4 regions of the Streptomyces sp. NPDC055243 genome follow, and region 1 is predicted to be linked to each of the others. Evidence: riboswitches for the same ligand, from Rfam matches in the RefSeq annotation. Region 1 holds a riboswitch; each other region holds the start of a gene.

Region 1 (4,456 bases):
TCGCCGACGGGCTCTCCCAGGAGACCTGCCGGAACTTCAAGCACGCCAGCTACTCGCTCGCGGCCACCGCGCACATCGCCGAGACCGCCTGGCATCAGGGCGTCGACCTGTACGGCGAGGTCAAGGAGCGGCTGCGGGCCGCGCTCGAATTCCACTCCAAGTACCAGCGGGGCGCCAAGGCGCCGGACTGGCTGTGCGGCGGCAAGGTGCGGCGCGACATGGGGCCCGACACCGAGGTCGGCCTCAATCACCTGCGGGAACGGCTGAAGCTGGCTCTTCCGGAGACGGAGAGGTTCACGCACGAGCGGCGGCCCGAGGGGACGGACGATCTCTTCGTGGCCTGGGAAACGCTGACGCACGCCGAGAACGCGTGAACCGGTTCGCTTTCACTCCCCCTGATGGCGTAGAGTTGCATTCAACGGCGCGGGGTGGAGCAGCTCGGTAGCTCGCTGGGCTCATAACCCAGAGGTCGCAGGTTCAAATCCTGTCCCCGCTACTAAAGACCGAAGGCCCGGATCCAGAAATGGATCCGGGCCTTCGGTGGTTTCCGCCCCGGGGTGGTCCGGTCTCTCCATTAACCCGGTCGGCCCACACCGGTCGCCCCGTGCCGCCGCTCCGGGAACCCTGAATGAGCGTGGTCATGGATCTGGTCCTGGGCGCGGAATTCGGCAGGAGAAGACCGGTGGGGCAGCCAGGAGGAATCGGTGGCGGGGGCGGTGGCAAGAGTCCCGATGTCCGGCATGAGCGGGCGCTCGTGCGGGCCCTTCCGCTGCTGCTCATCGTCGCCGGGGTCGTCTACGACGTCTCGACCCCGCCCGCGTTCACCGCGGCGCCCCTCTTCACCGCCGCCCCGCTCATCGCCGCGCCCTTCTACTCGCTGATCAGCACCGCGCTCATCGGCTTCGGCTCCTGCGCCGCCGTGCTCGCCCTGCACTTCAAGACCAGCACCACCACCGACGTCGAGGCCGTCACCGAACTGATCACGGTGGTGACCGTCGCCGTGCTCGCCGTCCTCATCAACCGCGTCCAGCGCCGCAGCGACGAACAGCTGGCCTCCGCCCGCTCCATCTCCGAGGCCGCCCAGCGTGCCGTACTGCCGCAGCCGGACCCCCGGATCGGCGGTCTTGACATCGCGGCGCGGTACGAGGCCGCGGAGGCCGACGCGTTCATCGGGGGTGATCTGTACGCCGTGCAGGACACCCCGCACGGCGTACGCGTCATCGTCGGTGACGTACGCGGCAAGGGCATGGGCGCGGTGGCGGCCGTCGCCGTCGTCATCGGGGCGTTCCGGGAGGCCGCCGAGCAGGAGGCCACGCTGGAGGCGGTGGCCCAGCGCCTTGAGCGTGCGCTTGCTCGTGAGGGCACGCGGCGCGACGGGCTCGACGCCTTCGAGGGGTTCACCACCGCGGTCCTCGCGGAGATCCCGCACGGCGACGGTCTGGTGCGCCTCATCAACCGCGGGCACCCGGGACCGCTGCTCCTGCGCGGCGACGGACGGCTGTGCGTCCTGTCCGCCACCGAGCCCGCCCTTCCGCTGGGGATGGGGGATCTGGGCGCCTGGCCGGACCGTGCGGACGAGACGGAGTTCCCGCCGGGGGCGATGCTGCTGCTCTACACCGACGGGCTCTCCGAGGCGCGTGACGGCCGCGGCGAGTTCTACGACCCGGCCGTCCGGCTCGGCGGCCGCATCTTCCCCGGGCCCAATGGCCCGGACGCGCTCCTGGCCACGCTCACCGACGAGGTGCGGCGGCACACCGGGGGCGGCACGACCGACGACATGGCGCTGCTCGCGGTGCGGCGGCCGTTGGGGACGGGTGACGCCAGGGCCGGCGCGGAGGTCGACGCGGAGGTCGACGCGGAGGCCGACGCGGGGGCCGAGGTCACGGGCCGTGACTGAAGGACACCACTCCGCATAACAACTGACGCACTGTCAAGGAAGTGTGAAGCTCCGGTGTGTGAAGAATCGGGGTCAACTCGCCCCGTTCCAGCCCTCCGTGTCCCATTAAGTACAGGCCAAAGCCGTTAACGATCAGTCGGAACGGCTTGGAATACGACCCCGCTGTCTATTAACGTTCGATAACGCAGCGCGGTCGTCCCAGCCGTCACTCGAGTCGGCTCCGCGCGCACGCGCCTAATCCCGAAAGGGAGCCGGGGAACCACTAATTGGGGTGAATCGGGCATCTGTGCATCCGTGCCAGATGTTCGTAGGAGACCTTCCTGCTCCGAACCCGTCAGCTAACCCGGTAGGCGAGAAGGAAGGAAAGGAGTGCGCCCCAGTGGCGTCCAACCGCCCTGCCCCCCAAGGCGCGTACGTACCGAATGACGACGACTTCGGTGGGTACGACGACAATTCCTGGGAGGAATGGAACCCCACCGAGGAGTCCATTCGTCCCGTCCGCGGCAGGCACCGCGTGCACAAGCGGGGCGGTGGCGGGCTCGCCCGCAGCTCCACGGTTCTCGGCGTAGGCGTCATCGCCGCCGTCGGTGCGGGCGGCATCGCCACCGCGCAGGGCGGCAAGCCCCCGGTGGCCATCGAGATGCCGGACCTCTCGGCCGTCACGGACTCGCTGCCGGAGGCCAAGTCGCTTCCGGGCGTGGGCTCCCTGATATCCGACGACTCGTCCGACGCGGCTTCCGCGGACGACGGCGTGACGGTCGCCGCAGCGCCCCTGAGCGCCGCCGGCATCAGCACCGCCGACGCCGAGCAGGGCACCACGGACGCCGGCGAGGCACTGCGGGCCCGCATCATGGAGCAGGCCGAGAACCAGCAGGACCAGGCGGACGACGCGGTCCAGAAGGCGGCCGAAGAGGCCGCCGTCAAGCAGGCCGCCGCACAGGCGGCGGCCGAGCAGACCGCGGCCGAGAAGAAGATCGCCGCCGAGAAGGCCGCCGCGAAGAAGAAGGCCGAGGCGGAGGCCAAGCGCAAGGCCGAGGCGGAGCGCCTGGCCAAGCTCGCCAAGAGCTACACCCTCCCCGTCGCCTCGTACACGCTCACCGGCACCTTCGGTCAGCCCGGCTCCATGTGGTCCTCCGGCTACCACACCGGCCTGGACTTCGCGGCGCCCACGGGCACGCCCATCAAGGCGATCCACTCGGGCACCATCAAGGAAGCCGGCTGGGCGGGGGCCTACGGCTACCGCACGGTCCTCGAACTCGACGACGGCACCGAGATCTGGTTCTGCCACCAGTCCTCGATGAGCGTCAGCGTCGGCCAGAAGGTCACCACCGGCGAGACCATCGGCCGCGTCGGCGCGACCGGCAACGTCACCGGTGCCCACCTCCACCTGGAGATCCACCCGGGCGGCGACTCCACCGGGGTCGACCCGGCGGCGTGGCTGCGCGGCAAGGGCCAGTCGATCTGATGTAGCCGCAGAACCCCGGCGGTCCTGGCGACAACCCCCCGACGCCAGGGCTGCCGGTTCGGCATGTCCGCGCTCCGCGCCCGCTCTTCGTTGCGCGTGTCCACCGAGTGGAACCGGCATCCCGTTGTACGGAATGCCGAGATCCGTAGGGGCGTTGAGCCCCGTATGACTTCTCTCCGCAAACTTGGCTCGTCCGACCTCGAGGTCTTCCCGCTGGCACTCGGCGGCAACGTCTTCGGCTGGACGGCCGACGAGGCGCAGTCCTTCTCCGTGCTGGACGCCTACACCGCCGCCGGCGGCAACTTCATCGACACCGCCGACGTCTACTCGGCCTGGGTGCCCGGCAACAAGGGCGGCGAGTCCGAGACCGTCATCGGCAGCTGGCTGGCCGCGCGCGGCAACCGCTCCGACGTCGTGCTCGCCACCAAGGTCGGCGCCCACCCCGACTACAAGGGCCTGTCCGCGAGCACCATCAAGTCCGGTGCCGAGGAGTCGCTGCGCCGCCTGGGCACCGACTACATCGACCTCTACTACACGCACTACGACGACCCGACCGTCCCGGTCGAGGAGATCATCGGCGCGCTCGACGAGCTGGTGACGTCCGGCAAGGTCCGCGCCATCGCCGCGTCGAACGTGACCGCCGACCGGCTCCAGGAGTTCCTGGACTTCTCCGACCGCGAGGGCCTCGCGCGCTACTCGGTGCTCCAGCCGCACTACAACCTCGTCTCGCGCGACACGTACGAGGGCACCCTGGAGCAGGTCGCATCGCGCTCCGGCCTGGCCGCCGTCCCGTACTACGCGCTCGCGTCCGGTTTCCTGACGGGCAAGTACCGCCCGGGTGCGAAGGTCGACAGCGCGCGGGCCGAGGGCGCGGGCAAGCACCTGGACACCGGCCGCGGGCGGCGCGTGCTCGCCGCCCTGGACGAGGTCGCCCAGGCGCGCGGCGCCGAGATCGCGACCGTGGCCCTGGCCTGGCTCGCGGCGCAGCCGACGGTGGCGGCGCCGCTCGCGTCGGCCCGTACGGTCGAGCAGCTGCCTGCGCTGCTCGCGGTGGGGGAGTTCGAGCTGACGGCCGCCGAGCTGTCGGCGCTGAC
Region 2 (4,456 bases), on a different contig from region 1:
CGGACGCTGAATTCACTGAATTTGGGCAGCAGAAGTAATCCCCACCGAATAGCACTTCTTTGTATACGGCGCCTCTGTTAATGCCGGAGGCCCACCGTGTTTACGGCATGTTGCGAATCCCTCACACGATCACGGTCGCGGCCGCGGCCCCGCTCTCCGCGAGCGGGAAGCGCGGGGAAACGCAGTCGGTGCGCCCCCGTCGCCCGCTCCGTGTGGGCCGCGGTGAGCGACCTGGCCCGCTCCGCGTCGCCGCGCGCGACCGCGTCGACGATCGCGGCGTGCTCCGCCCAGGCCTCCGCGGGCGAGGCCGACGTCTCGACGACGTACATCCAGGCGATCTTGTGCCGGAGCTGGGTGAGCAGCGACGTGAGGCCGGGGCTGCCGGACGACTGGGCGAGCGTCTCGTGGAACCAGCCGCCCAGGGAGCGCAGATCCTCGCTCTGGCCCCGCCTGGAGCGCTCCTGACCGAGCCTGACGAGGCCGCGCAGGACCTTCAGGTGCGCCTCAGTGCGGCGCTGAGCGGCACGGGCGGCGCCCAGCGGCTCCAGGAGCAAGCGGATCTCCAGGAGGTCGGCCGCCTCCTGCTCGGTGGGCTCCGCGACGCACGCGCCCGCGTGCCGTCGCGTGACGACGAAGCCCTCGGCCTCCAGGGTGCGCAGGGCCTCGCGCACGGGGACGCGGGAGACTCCGTAGCGGCGCGCGAGCAGTTCCTCGGTGAGCCGGCCACCCCGTTCGTAGACACCGGAGACGATGTCGTCCCGGATGGCCGTGCATACCGAGTGCGCCGGAATGCGCATGACCTGACCTCCGCCTTAATCCCCGCGAAACGCGGTCGATCGACGCCTGTTCAGCGACTCTATTGCAGAGCGGCTGAATTTCCGACGGGTGGCCGGAATCCATGGATACTTTTGGCCAAAGGCGATGCGGGAACGGCGAAAGCCCCGGCTCTCCATGAGCCGGGGCTTTCGGTGAATCGGGTGCGCGTCGCGCGAAACGCCTGGGGTCAGACGTTGACGCCGTGCGAGCGGAGGTACGAGACGGGGTCGATGTCCGTGCCGTACTCCTCGCCGGTGCGGGCCTCGAAGTGCAGGTGCGGGCCGCTGGAGTTGCCCGTGGAGCCGGAGAGGCCGATCTGCTGGCCCGGAGTGACCGCCTGGCCGACGGTGACACCGAGGGACGACATGTGGCCGTACTGGGTGTACGTGCCGTCGTTCATCTTGATGACCACGTTGTTGCCGTACGCGCCGCCCCAGCCGGCCTCGACGACGGTGCCGGAGCCGACCGCGTGGACCGAGGTGCCGGACGCGGCGTGGAAGTCGACGCCGGTGTGGCTGCCGGAGGACCACATGGCGCCGCCGGTCTGGTAGCCCGTGGAGATGGACGAGCCGGAGATCGGGGAGACGTAGGTGTTCAGGCGCTTGCGCTCGGCCTCGCGAGCGGCACGCTCCTTGGCCTCGCGCTCCTTCTTGGCCTTGGCCTTCGCCTCGGCCTCCGCCTTGCGCTTGGCCTCCTCGGCCTTCTTCTTGGCGGCCTCTTCGGCCTTCTTGGCGGCTGCGGCGTCGTCGGCGGCCTGCTGCTGGGCGGCGGCCTGCGCGTCGATGCTCTGGGCGAGCGAGTCGCCCACGGAAATCGCCTGGGTGAGGCCGGTGTGCTCAAGAGCCGCGTCGTCGGCGGCGAGCGCCGGAGCGGCCAGGCCTCCGATGACACCGGTGGTGGTGAGCGCGGCGACGCCCGCTACGTTCGCGGTCGTGCGCGTGAGGCGGCTCGGGCGACGGTGCTTCCCGGTGGCACGGGTGAACGCCATGAAGCGGCTGATCCTTTCCTTCCTTCTCGCCTACCGGGTTAGCTGACGGGTTCGGAGCAGGAAGGTCTCCTACGAGTCCCTCGCCTCTCGGCAAGGTTCCCGATTCACCCCAAGGGGACATGTGGGTCCCCGGCTCCCCTGGCTCGCGCCGTACGGGGACTCGGCGATGACTGTCCGGTGCCGCGGGTGCGACGTACTGCATGACGAACAGCCGGACCAGACGCTAAGCGGGGCGTCTTTCAAACGACAAACGGATCAGAGCTTTTGTAGCGCACGCCACAGGTCAGACACGTAACCTCCATACCAATTCGGACATATGGGGACCCCAGGAGCAATTTTCCGCCACTGGGGTCCCCATATGTCCTGACTGTCACTCAGCCCGTGACCACACTCACTTCACCGATGCCGAGCGCCCTGACGGGCTCCTCGATCTGCGCGGCGTCACCGACGAGCACCGTCACGAGCCGGTCCCCGGGGAAGGCGCTCACGACGGCTGCGGTGGCCTCCACGGTGCCGGTGGCGGCCAACTGGCGGTACAGCTGCGCCTGGAAGTCGTCCGGCAGGTGCTGCTCGACCTGGTCGGCCAGGGTGGCCGCGACGGACGCCGCCATCTCGTACTTGAGCGGGGCGACGCCCACCAGGTTCTGCACGGCGACGTCGCGCTCGGCGTCCGTGAGGCCGTCGGCCGCGAGGGTGCGCAGGACCTTCCACAGGTCGTCGAGGGCCGGACCGGTGGACTCGGTGTCCACGGAGCCGCTGATGGCCAGCATGGCGGCGCCCGTGCCGTCCGGAGCGGAACGCAGGACCTGGGCGAACGCCCGTACGCCGTAGGTGTATCCCTTCTCCTCGCGCAGGACGCGGTCCAGGCGCGAGGTGAGGGTGCCGCCCAGGCAGTACGTGCCGAGCACCTGCGCGGGCCACACGCGGTCGTGCCGGTCCGGTCCCACGCGGCCGATGAGCAGCTGCGTCTGGACCGCGCCGGGGCGGTCCACGATGACGACACGCCCGGTGTCGTCCGCGGTCACCGGGGGCACCGGACGCGGCTCGGCCGTGCCGCCCGTCCAGGCGCCGACGGTGTCGGCCAGGACGGCGTCCAGGTCCACGCCGGTCAGGTCGCCCACGACGACGGCGGTCGCCGTGGCGGGACGCACGTGCTTCTCGTAGAAGGTGCGCACCGCAGCCGAGTCGATGGCCGTGACCGTCTCCTCGGTGCCCTGACGGGGGCGCGACATGCGCGAGGTGGCCGGGAACAGCTGCCGGGAGAGCTCCTTGGCGGCGCGGCGCGCCGGGTTGGCGGCCTCGTGCGGGATCTCGTCCAGGCGGTTGCGTACGAGGCGTTCGATCTCGCTGTCCGCGAAGGCGGGGGCGCGCAGGGCGTCGGAGAGCAGGCCGAGCGCCTTGGGGAGGCGGGAGACCGGGACCTCCAGGGAGACGCGGACGCCGGGGTGGTCGGCGTGTGCGTCCATGCTGGCGCCGCAGCGGTCGAGTTCGGCGGCGAAGTCCTCGGCGGAGTGCTTGTCGGTGCCTTCGTTGAAGGCCCTCGCCATGATCGTGGCGACGCCGTCCAGGCCCGCGGGCTCGGCGTCGAGCGGCGCCTCCAGGTGGATCTCCACGGCGACGACCTGCTGGCCGGGGCGGTGGCAGCGCAGCACCGTGAGGCCGTTGTCCAGGGTGGCGCGCTCGGGCGCGGGGAAGGCCCACGGCCGTGCGGTGCCGGCCTGGGGCTGCGGGTGGAACTGCATCGTTGCGGCCTCGGTCACTTCGCCGCCTCCTCTTCTTCGTCCTCGTCGGTGGCTTCGGCGCCCTCGGGGGCGGCGATGGGCTCGTACACGAGCACCGCGCGGTTGTCGGGGCGCAGGCGGGCCGCCGCGGCCGCCTTGACCTCTTCCGCGGTGACGTCGAGGACGCGCCCGACGGCGGTCAGCGCGAGCTGCGGGTCGCCGAACAGGACGGCGTACCGGCACAGTTCGTCCGCGCGTCCCGCCACCGTGGAGAGCCGGTCGAGCCACTCGCGCTCCAGCTGGGCCTGGGCGCGCTCCATCTCCTCGGCGGTGGGGCCCTCTTCCGCGAAGCGGGCGAGCTCCTCGTCGACGGCCGCCTCGATGACGGGCACCTCGACGTCGCCGGACGTCTTCACGTCGAGCCAGCCGAGCGAGGGGGCTCCGGCGAGGCGCAGCAGGCCGAACCCGGCCGCCACGGCGGTGCGGTCGCGGCGCACGAGGCGGTTGTAGAGCCGGGAGGACTCACCGCTGCCGAGGACCGTGAGCGCCAGGTCGGCCGCGTCGCACGCGCGCGTGCCGTCCTCCGGGAGGCGGTAGGAGGCCATCAGGGCGCGGGCCGGTACCTCTTCCTCGACGACCTCGCGCAGCTCCTTGCCGATCGTGTCGGGCAGCGAGCCGTCGCGCGGCGGCTGCTTGCCGTCGTGCGAGGGGATGGACCCGAAGTACTTCTCGACCCAGGCCAGGGTCTCCTGGGGGTCGATGTCGCCGACGACCGACAGGACGGCGTTGTTGGGCGCGTAGTACGTACGGAAGAAGTTCCGCGCGTCCTCCAGCGTCGCCGCGTCCAGGTCGGCCATGGAGCCGATCGGGGTGTGGTGGTAGGGGTGGCCCTCGGGGTACGAGAGGGCGGTCAGCTTCTCGAAGGCCGTGC
Region 3 (4,456 bases), on a different contig from region 1:
GAGCACATCGGTGACCTCGCGGTCGACCGGCACCGCTCCTCCCAGGTCGGGCGACCAGGCGATCCGGAGCCCCGTCAGATCCCGGTCCAGCGGCACGCCGAACGCGCTCCCCGGCGTCTCCAGGGCGATCGGCGAGCGCGGGTCGGGCCCGGCGACGACGGAGAGCAGCAGCGCCGCGTCGGCGACCGTGCGCGCCATCGGCCCCTGCACGGCCATCGTCGACCACGGGGCGGTGTCCGGCCAGCTCGGCACCCGGCCCGGCGAGGGACGCAGGCCCACCACGTTGCAGAACGAGGCGGGGTTGCGCAGCGAACCGCCCATGTCGCTGCCGTCGGCCAGGGGGTGCATGCCGCAGGCGAGCGCGGCCGCCGCTCCCCCGCTGCTGCCGCCCGCCGACCGCCGGAGGTCGTACGGATTGCGGGTGGCCCCGAAGACCGGGTTGAAGGTGTGCGAACCGGCCGCGAACTCGGGGACGTTGGTCTTGCCGATGGTGATCGCTCCGGCGGCACGGATGCGCTCGACGATCAGCTCGTCGCGGTCCGGGACGTTGTCCGCGAGCAGCGGCGTCCCGTAGGTGGTGCGGATGCCACGGGTGTCGTGGGTGTCCTTGTGGGCGACGGGCAGCCCGTGCAGCGGGCCGAGCGGTGCGCCGCGCACGGCTTCTTCGTCGGCGGTGCGCGCCTCGTCGAGCGCGCGCTCGGCCGCCAGGGTCACCACGGCGTTCACGGCGCCGTCGGCCTGCTCGATCCGGTCCAGGTGCGCCTGGACGACCTCGCGCGCGGACAGCTCGCGGGTGCGGATCCTGGCGGCGAGTTCGCGGGCGGTGAGGTGGACGAGTTCGGCGGCCTCGGGGACTTGGGGTACTTGAGGAGCCTGGCTGGCTTCAGGACTCATTTCAGGACTCATACGACGCCTTCGGCTCGGGACGGCTGACGACTGGCGACTGGCGACCAACTGCTGACTACTGACTGCTGACTGCTGACCCCGGCGGATCACCCGAGCATTCTCCTCGCCCTGCCACGACGTTACGTACGTCCTGTACATTTTTTACAGGAAGCCTTGGGGAGCAGCCGACCCCGGCAGAGGAGAGACGTGCCATGAACCGACCGTTCGCCCGCCATGTCCTGCCCGAGTTCACCGAGCGCACCGGCTCGGGGCAACGGACTCTCGATCCGTACTCGAAGCTGCTCGACGAGCGCATCGTCTTCCTGGGCACACCGATCGACGACACCTCGGCCAACGACGTGATGGCGCAGTTCATGCACCTCGAGTACCTGGCGCCCGACCGCGACATCTCGCTCTACATCAACTCCCCCGGCGGCTCGTTCAGCGCGATGACGGCGATCTACGACACGATCCAATTCGTCAGCTGCGACGTGGAGACGACCTGTCTGGGCCAGGCCGCGTCGGCGGCCGCCGTCCTGCTCGCGGCGGGCACCCCCGGCAAACGGTTCGCGCTGCCCGGCGCCCGGGTGCTGATCCACCAGCCCTCACTCGCCGAGCCGATCCACGGCCAGGCAACCGACTTGGCGATCCAGGCCGACGAACTCCTGCGCACCCGCGCAAAACTGGAGAAGCTTCTGGTGCAACACACGGGCCGGAGCCCGGAGCGCGTCGCGGCCGACATCGAACGGGACAAGATCCTCACCGCCTCCGAGGCGGTCGAGTACGGCCTGGTGGACCGGATCGTCGCCAACCGCAAGTCGTCCCTGCGCACCCCGGACGCGAGGTGATCCGCCGATGCTGCCGCCCGAACTTCCTCCGCTGCCCGCACTCACCCGCGCCGAGGGCGAGTTGATCGACCGGTATCTCGAAGTGGTCGACCTGCTGGGCCGGATCAACCCCGCCCGCGCCTCGGACACCTACGGCGGACTGCGCGCCGCCCAGGCACTGGTCGGCAGCGCCACCGCCCTGCGGGACGCGCTGACGCTCATGCACCAGCGGGGCGAGAGCGCCGTGCACGCGCCGACGTTGGCCCGGGCGCTGCGTGTGCTGGACGGGGAGCGCCGGGCGGGGCGGGTCACCGTGCCGCCCCCGTCGGCGTTCTGAGCGCCCGTCAACCCCGCACTGACGTCCGAACCGTCCGGGGTTCGGCTCAAACGAACCAAACGGGCTACCTCGTTCGGCGTAGACGATCCTCCCAATTCGAGCTGACCTCAGTTGCGTCAGATGTGTACGCGATGGCCGGAATTCCTCGTTCCGGTGCTGGTCGAACGATCGTCGGGTTACGCGGTCCGATCCCGAATCCGACCGTGTCCACCCGAACGGTTCAGGCGTGAGGAACCTCATAAAAGGCCGTTTCGGCTCGGAATTCGACCCCTTGACGGGTCAAGATCCCTTCCGACGACAAGCCCCCGCCACAGCGGCGGGGCGATCCGGGCGGACGCCGAGTCCTGCCGCCGCCCGGATGACCGGTCGACATCGGTGCATCGGCAGGAGTGGAGGACCCAGGCATGACGGGTCGGTCCGGAAGGTCCGGACAACGACCCTTGGGGTGAAGCCGCACACAGCGGCCGGGCAACTTTGTCAGCCCGAATCCGACAGGTCATCCTTCACAGGCGGCTGACGAAGGGTTGCGCATGACCGCGCTGAATCATGTTCCGTCGCTGCTCACCAGGGCCGGTTCCGTATCGGCCCTCACGCTCGCCGTCGTAGGCGGCACCCTCGTGGCCCCAGGGCTCACGTCGGAAGCAGAGGCCGCGACTCACGGGACGAAAGCGCTCAAGATCGCTGCCTCCAAGAAGGGCTCTCCGTATGGCTACGGAGCGGCGGGGCCGAACCGGTTCGACTGCTCGGGCCTGACGCTCTACTCGTTCAAGCGCACGGGCAAGAAGCTGCCGCGCACCGCCGCGCAGCAGTACAACAAGACCCGTCACATCTCGGCGTCGAAGCGTTCCCGCGGCGACCTGGTCTTCTTCCGCTCCGGCCGGAGCGTCTACCACGTGGGCATCTACGCCGGGAAGGGAAAGATCTGGCACGCGCCCAAGAGGGGGACCGTCGTGCGCCTCGAGAAGATCTGGACGAAGAGCGTCTCGTACGGCCGGGTGCGCTGATCGCCCGTCACTGACCGCCGATCGCAGACCTGTCGGAGGATGGCGGCAGGGGCCGTACGGCCCTTGCCGCCGCTCGACCGGCCCTCTGGTCGGCGCGCCCGCCAGGCGTGGAGCGCGGCGACGCGGATACTCGGACGCCATGTCCGAAAACAATGGTTACCGCTCCACGGGTGAGTCGTCCGACGCACGCAATGAGACACCGATGGAACGCGCCGACCGGAACTTCTCCGAGCTCCTCCAGGAGCTGCGCGTCACGCAGGCCGGAGTGCAGATCCTCTTCGCGTTCCTGCTGACGCTCGCCTTCACCGAGCGCTTTCCCTCGCTCGACACGGTGCAGCGCGCCACGTACGTCACCACGCTGCTGCTCGCCGTCCTGTCCGCCGCACTGTTCACCGCGCCGGCCGCCGTGCACAGATCGCTGTTCGGGCAGCACTCCAAGCCGCGGATCGTGCGGGTGTCGTCCCGGCTGGCCGGCATCGGCATGGCGGTCCTGGTGTTCGCGCTCGCCGGTTCCGTGCTCCTGGTCGTGGACGTGGCGGTGGGCCGCACCGGCGGGATCATCGCGAGTGCGGGCACGCTGCTCGTGTGCGCGGGCCTCTGGGGCCTGCTGCCCGTCCTGGTGCGTGGCCGGGACAAGAACAAGGACTCGGACACCGGCGCGTCGGGCGACATCACGCCGACAGGGCCTCGGTGAGCAGCACCAGGCCGAGGACGCTCAGCGCGACGCCCGTGCCGCCCTCGATCGCGCGGGCCGTACGCGGCCTGCGCAGCCAGTGCCCCAGCCGGTCGACCAGGAGCGCGACGACCGGGAACCACACCAGGGCCAGGGCGACGATGATCGACGCGAGCAGCAGGGTCCTGGGCATGGCTGGGCTGCCCGCGGGCACGAACTGGGGCAGCACGCTGAGGAAGGTGACGGGCGCCTTGGGGTTGAGGGCGTTGGTGAGGAAGCCCTGCCGCAGGCTGCCCCCGGTCGCCGGCTGCTCCCCGCCGTCCGGCGCCCCGAAGCTCGCCACCGGCCGGGCCGCCGACCGCAGCGCGCGGTATCCCAGGTACAGCACATAGGCACCGCCCAGGACCTGTAGCGCCCGGAAGAGGGTGGGGACGGCCGCGAGGACCGCCGCGACCCCGGCCACCGCGAGCGCCGTGTGCACCAGGAGCCCGCCCGCGACGCCGATCGCGCAGGCGACTCCGGCGCGGCGCGACGCGAGCGAGTTGCGCACCACGACGGCGAAGTCTGCGCCCGGCATCGCGACCATGCCCGCGGCGACTCCGGTGAAGGCGACCAGTTGAGCGTCCATGGCCCCCAGCCTGCCGTTCTTCTGCCTTCAGCAGGTATGTGGAATATCCTGGGTCTGCCTTAAGCAGACGTTTAGCCCCACGCCGCCGGACGGCCCCCGCCG
Region 4 (4,456 bases), on a different contig from region 1:
GGCGCTCGGCCTGCTCCTTGCGCTGGTCCGCGATCTCGGCGCGCTGGGAGACGTACTGCCTTATCGGGTAGGCGAGCGCGACGACCAGCGAGCAGAGCACGAGCGCGAGGAGCGCGGCACGTCCCGTGAGCCGGGAGCGGCGCGCCTGGCGCTTGGTCTGGGAGCGGTAGACACGCTCCGCGGTCTGCTCGCCGAGCAGCCGCAGTCTGGTCGCGGTGGAGAACCGGTCGCGGTCCTTCACGGCCATGTGTGCCGCCTCCCCGATACGTACGTACGTCCCCGCACACGGTACGGGACCGAGTACGGGGACGTAGGTAACTGCTCAGCGGAGCCGGAGCCCGAGCCTCGGCCCGGAGAAGCGGCTCAGCCCTTGAAGCGGGGGAACGCCGAACGACCGGCGTAGACCGCGGCGTCGTCGAGGATCTCCTCGATGCGCAGGAGCTGGTTGTACTTGGCGACGCGCTCGGAGCGGGCCGGGGCGCCGGTCTTGATCTGGCCGCAGTTGGTGGCGACGGCGAGGTCGGCGATGGTGACGTCCTCGGTCTCACCGGAGCGGTGCGACATCATGCACTTGAAGCCGTTGCGCTGGGCCATCTCGACGGCGTCCAGGGTCTCGGTCAGCGAGCCGATCTGGTTGACCTTCACCAGAAGGGCGTTGGCCGACTTCTCCTCGATGCCACGGGCCAGGCGCTCGGGGTTGGTGACGAACAGGTCGTCGCCCACGAGCTGGACCTTCTCGCCGAGCTTCTCGGTGATGGCGTTCCAGCCGGCCCAGTCGTCCTCGAACAGCGGGTCCTCGATGGAGACGAGGGGGTACGAGGCGACGAGCTCCTCGTAGTACTCGGTCATCTCGGCGGCCGAGCGGGACTTGCCCTCGAACTCGTACTTGCCGTCCTTGTAGAACTCGGACGCGGCGACGTCGAGCGCGAGACCGATCTGCTCACCGGGGACGTAACCGGCCTGCTTGATGGCCTCGAGGATGAGGTCGAGCGCGGCGCGGTTGGAGTCCAGGTTCGGGGCGAAGCCGCCCTCGTCGCCCAGGCCGGTGGAGAGACCCTTGTCCTTCAGGACCTTCTTCAGCGTGTGGTAGACCTCGGTGCCCCAGCGCAGGGCCTCCGAGAACGACTCGGCGCCGATCGGCGCGATCATGAACTCCTGGATGTCCACGTTCGAGTCGGCGTGCGACCCGCCGTTCAGGATGTTCATCATCGGAACGGGCAGCAGGTGCGCGTTCGGGCCGCCGAGGTAGCGGAAGAGCGGGAGGTCGGAGGCCTCCGACGCGGCGTGCGCGACGGCCAGCGAGACGCCGAGGATGGCGTTGGCGCCGAGCGAGCCCTTGTTGTCGGTGGCGTCGAGGTCGAACATCGCCTGGTCGATCAGGCGCTGCTCGGTCGCGTCGTACCCGACGAGCTCCGGGCCGATCTGCTCGATGACGGCGAGGACGGCCTTCTCCACGCCCTTGCCCTGGTAACGGTTGGGGTCACCGTCACGGAGTTCGATGGCCTCGAAAGCACCGGTGGACGCACCGGACGGAACGGCGGCACGACCCGTGCTGCCGTCGTCGAGGCCGACCTCGACCTCGACCGTGGGGTTGCCTCGGGAGTCCAGGATTTCCCGGGCTACGACGACGTCGATGGACGGCACGAGCATCTCCTTCTGGGATGTGACGCGGGTACGCGGGGCGTTGGCCTCGCGGACACGAGCCTAACCGGCTCCCGGACAAGAGCCAGCCGAGCGACCGCCCTGTGGACAAACCGAGAGCAAAATGTTTCCGAACGGAACAAAGCGTGGAGGGCGCACATGACCCCGCCCCGGTGCGTACGGGGGATACGCGCACCGGGGCGGGGAGGGCCCGTGGGGACGGGGGTGGGGCGACGCCTCCGCCGAGGCGCCGCCGCCGTCAGCTCTTAGCTGAGGTGGAGCTGCTGGCCCGGGTAGATCATGTCGGCGTTGTCGATGATGTCGCCGTTGAGCTTGTACACCTTGTGCCAGCCGCCCTTGACGTCCTTCGCCTCGGCGATCTTGGAGAGGGTGTCACCCTTCTTGACCTTGTACTCGCCGTCGCCCTTCTTGACCGTCTTGCCGGTCGGGGTCTCGACGGTCTTCTTGGACTCGGTCTTCGGAGCCTCGGCCTTGGGGGCCTCGGCCTTCGGAGCGGCCTGCTGCGGCTGCTCGGTCTGGGCGCTGGGCTGGCTCTTGGGCTGCTCCTGGGTCTGCTGCGGGGCGCTCTCCTGCGCACCGCCACCCTCGTAGGAGGCGCCCGAGAGGCCGACGCCGCAGCTCGGCCAGGCACCCTTGCCCTGGCCCGCGAGGACCTTCTCGCCTATCTCGATCTGCTGGGCCTTGGAGGCCTTGTCGGCGGTGGGCGCGTACTTCGTGCCGCCGTACGCGGCCCACGTGGACGACGAGAACTGCAGGCCGCCCGTGTAGCCGTTGCCGGTGTTGATGGACCAGTTGCCGCCGGACTCGCACTGGGCGACGGCGTCCCACTCGGAGCCGGTCGCGGCGGAGGCCGAGCCGGCCGCCATCAGCGGGGCGGCGACGGCGACACCGGTGACGCCTGCGAGCGTGGCGACACGGGTGGCCTTGGACGGGCGGCGGTGCTTGCCCTTGCTGGAAAACAGCATGAGTGATCCCCTCACCGACGCCTGCGAGGTGAGCTGTCGGGTTCGGGCCGATGAAGTTGCCCGGCCGCGCTTCCTTGAAGCGCGACTTAACCCCTAGCCGTTTCCTTCCGTCGGCCTCGCTCTCGCGACGCTCGACATCCGGTCCCGGCGGAAACCTTGGGTCCCCCGCTCCTGCCTACGGCGCTTACGCGACGACTGTTCCCGAACGGCCGTTGGCAGGACTCGGCGTACCGACCGGCGGGGCCCGCTGTGGCGAGCGGTCCCGACCGTAGTCATGCGATCGGGAGAAACTCAAAGACGATCAGGGCTTCTGAGACCCATCTCTCACTTGCGCCAATTGGGACATCAAGCGCAAAACGAGTCGTCAACTACCCCTACTTTTCGCCCAAATCGAGGCTCTGACCGGGAAGGATGAGATCGGGGTCGGAGCCGACGGACTTCTCGTTCTCGGAGTACAGCTCGGTCCACCCGCCCTTCACGTCGAGGTCGTCGGCGATGAGCGAGAGGCTGTCTCCGGAACGGACCGTGTACGTCCCGTCGGAGCCGTCCTGCTGACGCTCCTCGCCGCGGGAGGCGTGCCGACCCGAGCCCTCGCGGGAGGTGTCGTCGGAGGGCTTGTCGTCCGCGCTGTCGCCGCGGTGACGGCCCTCGCCCGCGCCGGAGGAGGGGGTGGGAGTGGGCGAAGTTTCATCGCTCTGCCCGGACTTGCCCGGGTCATCCGACTCGCCCGAGTTGCCCGGCTCGTCGTGATTCTTGTCTCGCGCGTCGGCGTCGGCGTCATCGTCCTCATCGGCGCCCGGCTTCTCGGAGGACTTGTCCGAGGGCTTCTCCGAAGACTTGGTGCCGTCCGCGGAGTCGGCCGACTCGCTCGGCGACTTACTCGGCTCGTCCGATTCGTCCGGCTCGGCCGACTCACCGGACTCGGTCGACTCGTCGGAAGGAATCGTCGTGATCGGAGCGCCCGGGTCGACGTCCGCGGCGGCGCCGTCCTGGGTGAGACCGGCGATCGGCGCGCAGCTCGGCCAGGCGCTGGTCCCCTGGTCGTCGAGGACCTTCTCGGCGACGGATATCTGCTGCGAGCGGCTGGCCAGGTCGGCGCTCGGCGCGAAGTCGAGGCCGCCGTACTCCTCCCAGACCTGCTGCGAGAACTGGAGCCCGCCGTAGTACCCGTTGCCCGCGTCCGCGCTCCAGGACCCGCCGCTCTCGCACTCCGCGAGCTTGTCCCACGTGGCGGTGTCCGCCGCGCTCGCGCTGGTGGCACCGAGCAGCGGGATCGCGATGGCCGATCCTGCGACTCCTGCCGCGACGATCAGGGCCGGGGCCTGGCGGGGGCGTCGGTGACGACCATTGCCGGAGAGCATGCGGTTGCCTTTCGCGTGACTGGAGCGACGACTGCGGCACGGGATGCCGAGTCGTCGGTGAACGTAGCGGCAGTCGAACGCTTGTCACAAGTCGATGCAGCGGAGATCACGTGAAAGTCACAGTCTTGACGGTCCGTCAGTTAAACGTCTCTCCAGGTGTCGAATATTTGCTCTGCTGTGCGGGTGTGAACTCCACGGGCAGCGTGCGGAGTCCGCGCATGATGAGCCCGCCACGCCACCTCAAATCACCAGGTTCCACCGCGAGTCGCAGGTCAGGCAGGCGCCGCAGGAGGGTCGCGAGGGCGGCCTGGCCTTCGAGCCGGGCGAGCGGTGCGCCGAGACAGTAATGAATGCCATGGCCGTAGCCGAGGTGTTGGTTGTCGCGGCGGGCGAGGTCGATCGTGTCCGGATACCGGAACCGTTCCGGGTCGCGATCGGCGGCGGCGAGCACGACGAGGACGGGGTCGC

What was found. Region 1 has a riboswitch for cyclic di-AMP ahead of ACIGXX_RS12890 (M23 family metallopeptidase). Riboswitches for the same ligand answer to the same signal wherever they lie in the genome.
Positions count from the first base shown of each region.
Region 2: another riboswitch for cyclic di-AMP. It lies ahead of ACIGXX_RS37785 (M23 family metallopeptidase); the one in region 1 lies ahead of ACIGXX_RS12890 (M23 family metallopeptidase).
Region 3: another riboswitch for cyclic di-AMP. It lies ahead of ACIGXX_RS31830 (C40 family peptidase); the one in region 1 lies ahead of ACIGXX_RS12890 (M23 family metallopeptidase).
Region 4: another riboswitch for cyclic di-AMP. It lies ahead of ACIGXX_RS42085 (transglycosylase family protein); the one in region 1 lies ahead of ACIGXX_RS12890 (M23 family metallopeptidase).

Region 1 is NZ_JBITWR010000004.1:20,448-24,903, reverse strand. It holds gene ACIGXX_RS12905 (alginate lyase family protein) at 1-374, shown strand, start outside; tRNA gene ACIGXX_RS12900 (tRNA-Met) at 423-496, shown strand; gene ACIGXX_RS12895 (PP2C family protein-serine/threonine phosphatase) at 641-1,897, shown strand; cyclic di-AMP (ydaO/yuaA leader) riboswitch at 2,119-2,265, shown strand; gene ACIGXX_RS12890 (M23 family metallopeptidase) at 2,277-3,362, shown strand; gene ACIGXX_RS12885 (aldo/keto reductase) at 3,528-4,456, shown strand, end outside.
Region 2 is NZ_JBITWR010000019.1:158,785-163,240, reverse strand. It holds gene ACIGXX_RS37790 (GntR family transcriptional regulator) at 78-797, opposite strand; gene ACIGXX_RS37785 (M23 family metallopeptidase) at 1,004-1,804, opposite strand; cyclic di-AMP (ydaO/yuaA leader) riboswitch at 1,817-1,980, opposite strand; gene ACIGXX_RS37780 (pitrilysin family protein) at 2,179-3,564, opposite strand; gene ACIGXX_RS37775 (M16 family metallopeptidase) at 3,561-4,456, opposite strand, start outside.
Region 3 is NZ_JBITWR010000013.1:77,306-81,761, reverse strand. It holds gene ACIGXX_RS31845 (amidase) at 1-894, opposite strand, end outside; gene ACIGXX_RS31840 (ATP-dependent Clp protease proteolytic subunit) at 1,098-1,733, shown strand; gene ACIGXX_RS31835 (hypothetical protein) at 1,741-2,049, shown strand; cyclic di-AMP (ydaO/yuaA leader) riboswitch at 2,404-2,577, shown strand; gene ACIGXX_RS31830 (C40 family peptidase) at 2,580-3,053, shown strand; gene ACIGXX_RS31825 (DUF6328 family protein) at 3,193-3,747, shown strand; gene ACIGXX_RS31820 (LysE family transporter) at 3,725-4,354, opposite strand.
Region 4 is NZ_JBITWR010000026.1:66,072-70,527, forward strand. It holds gene ACIGXX_RS42075 (septum formation initiator family protein) at 1-247, opposite strand, end outside; gene eno (phosphopyruvate hydratase) at 364-1,650, opposite strand; gene ACIGXX_RS42085 (transglycosylase family protein) at 1,908-2,627, opposite strand; cyclic di-AMP (ydaO/yuaA leader) riboswitch at 2,631-2,820, opposite strand; gene ACIGXX_RS42090 (transglycosylase family protein) at 3,002-3,988, opposite strand; gene ACIGXX_RS42095 (cytochrome P450) at 4,125-4,456, opposite strand, start outside.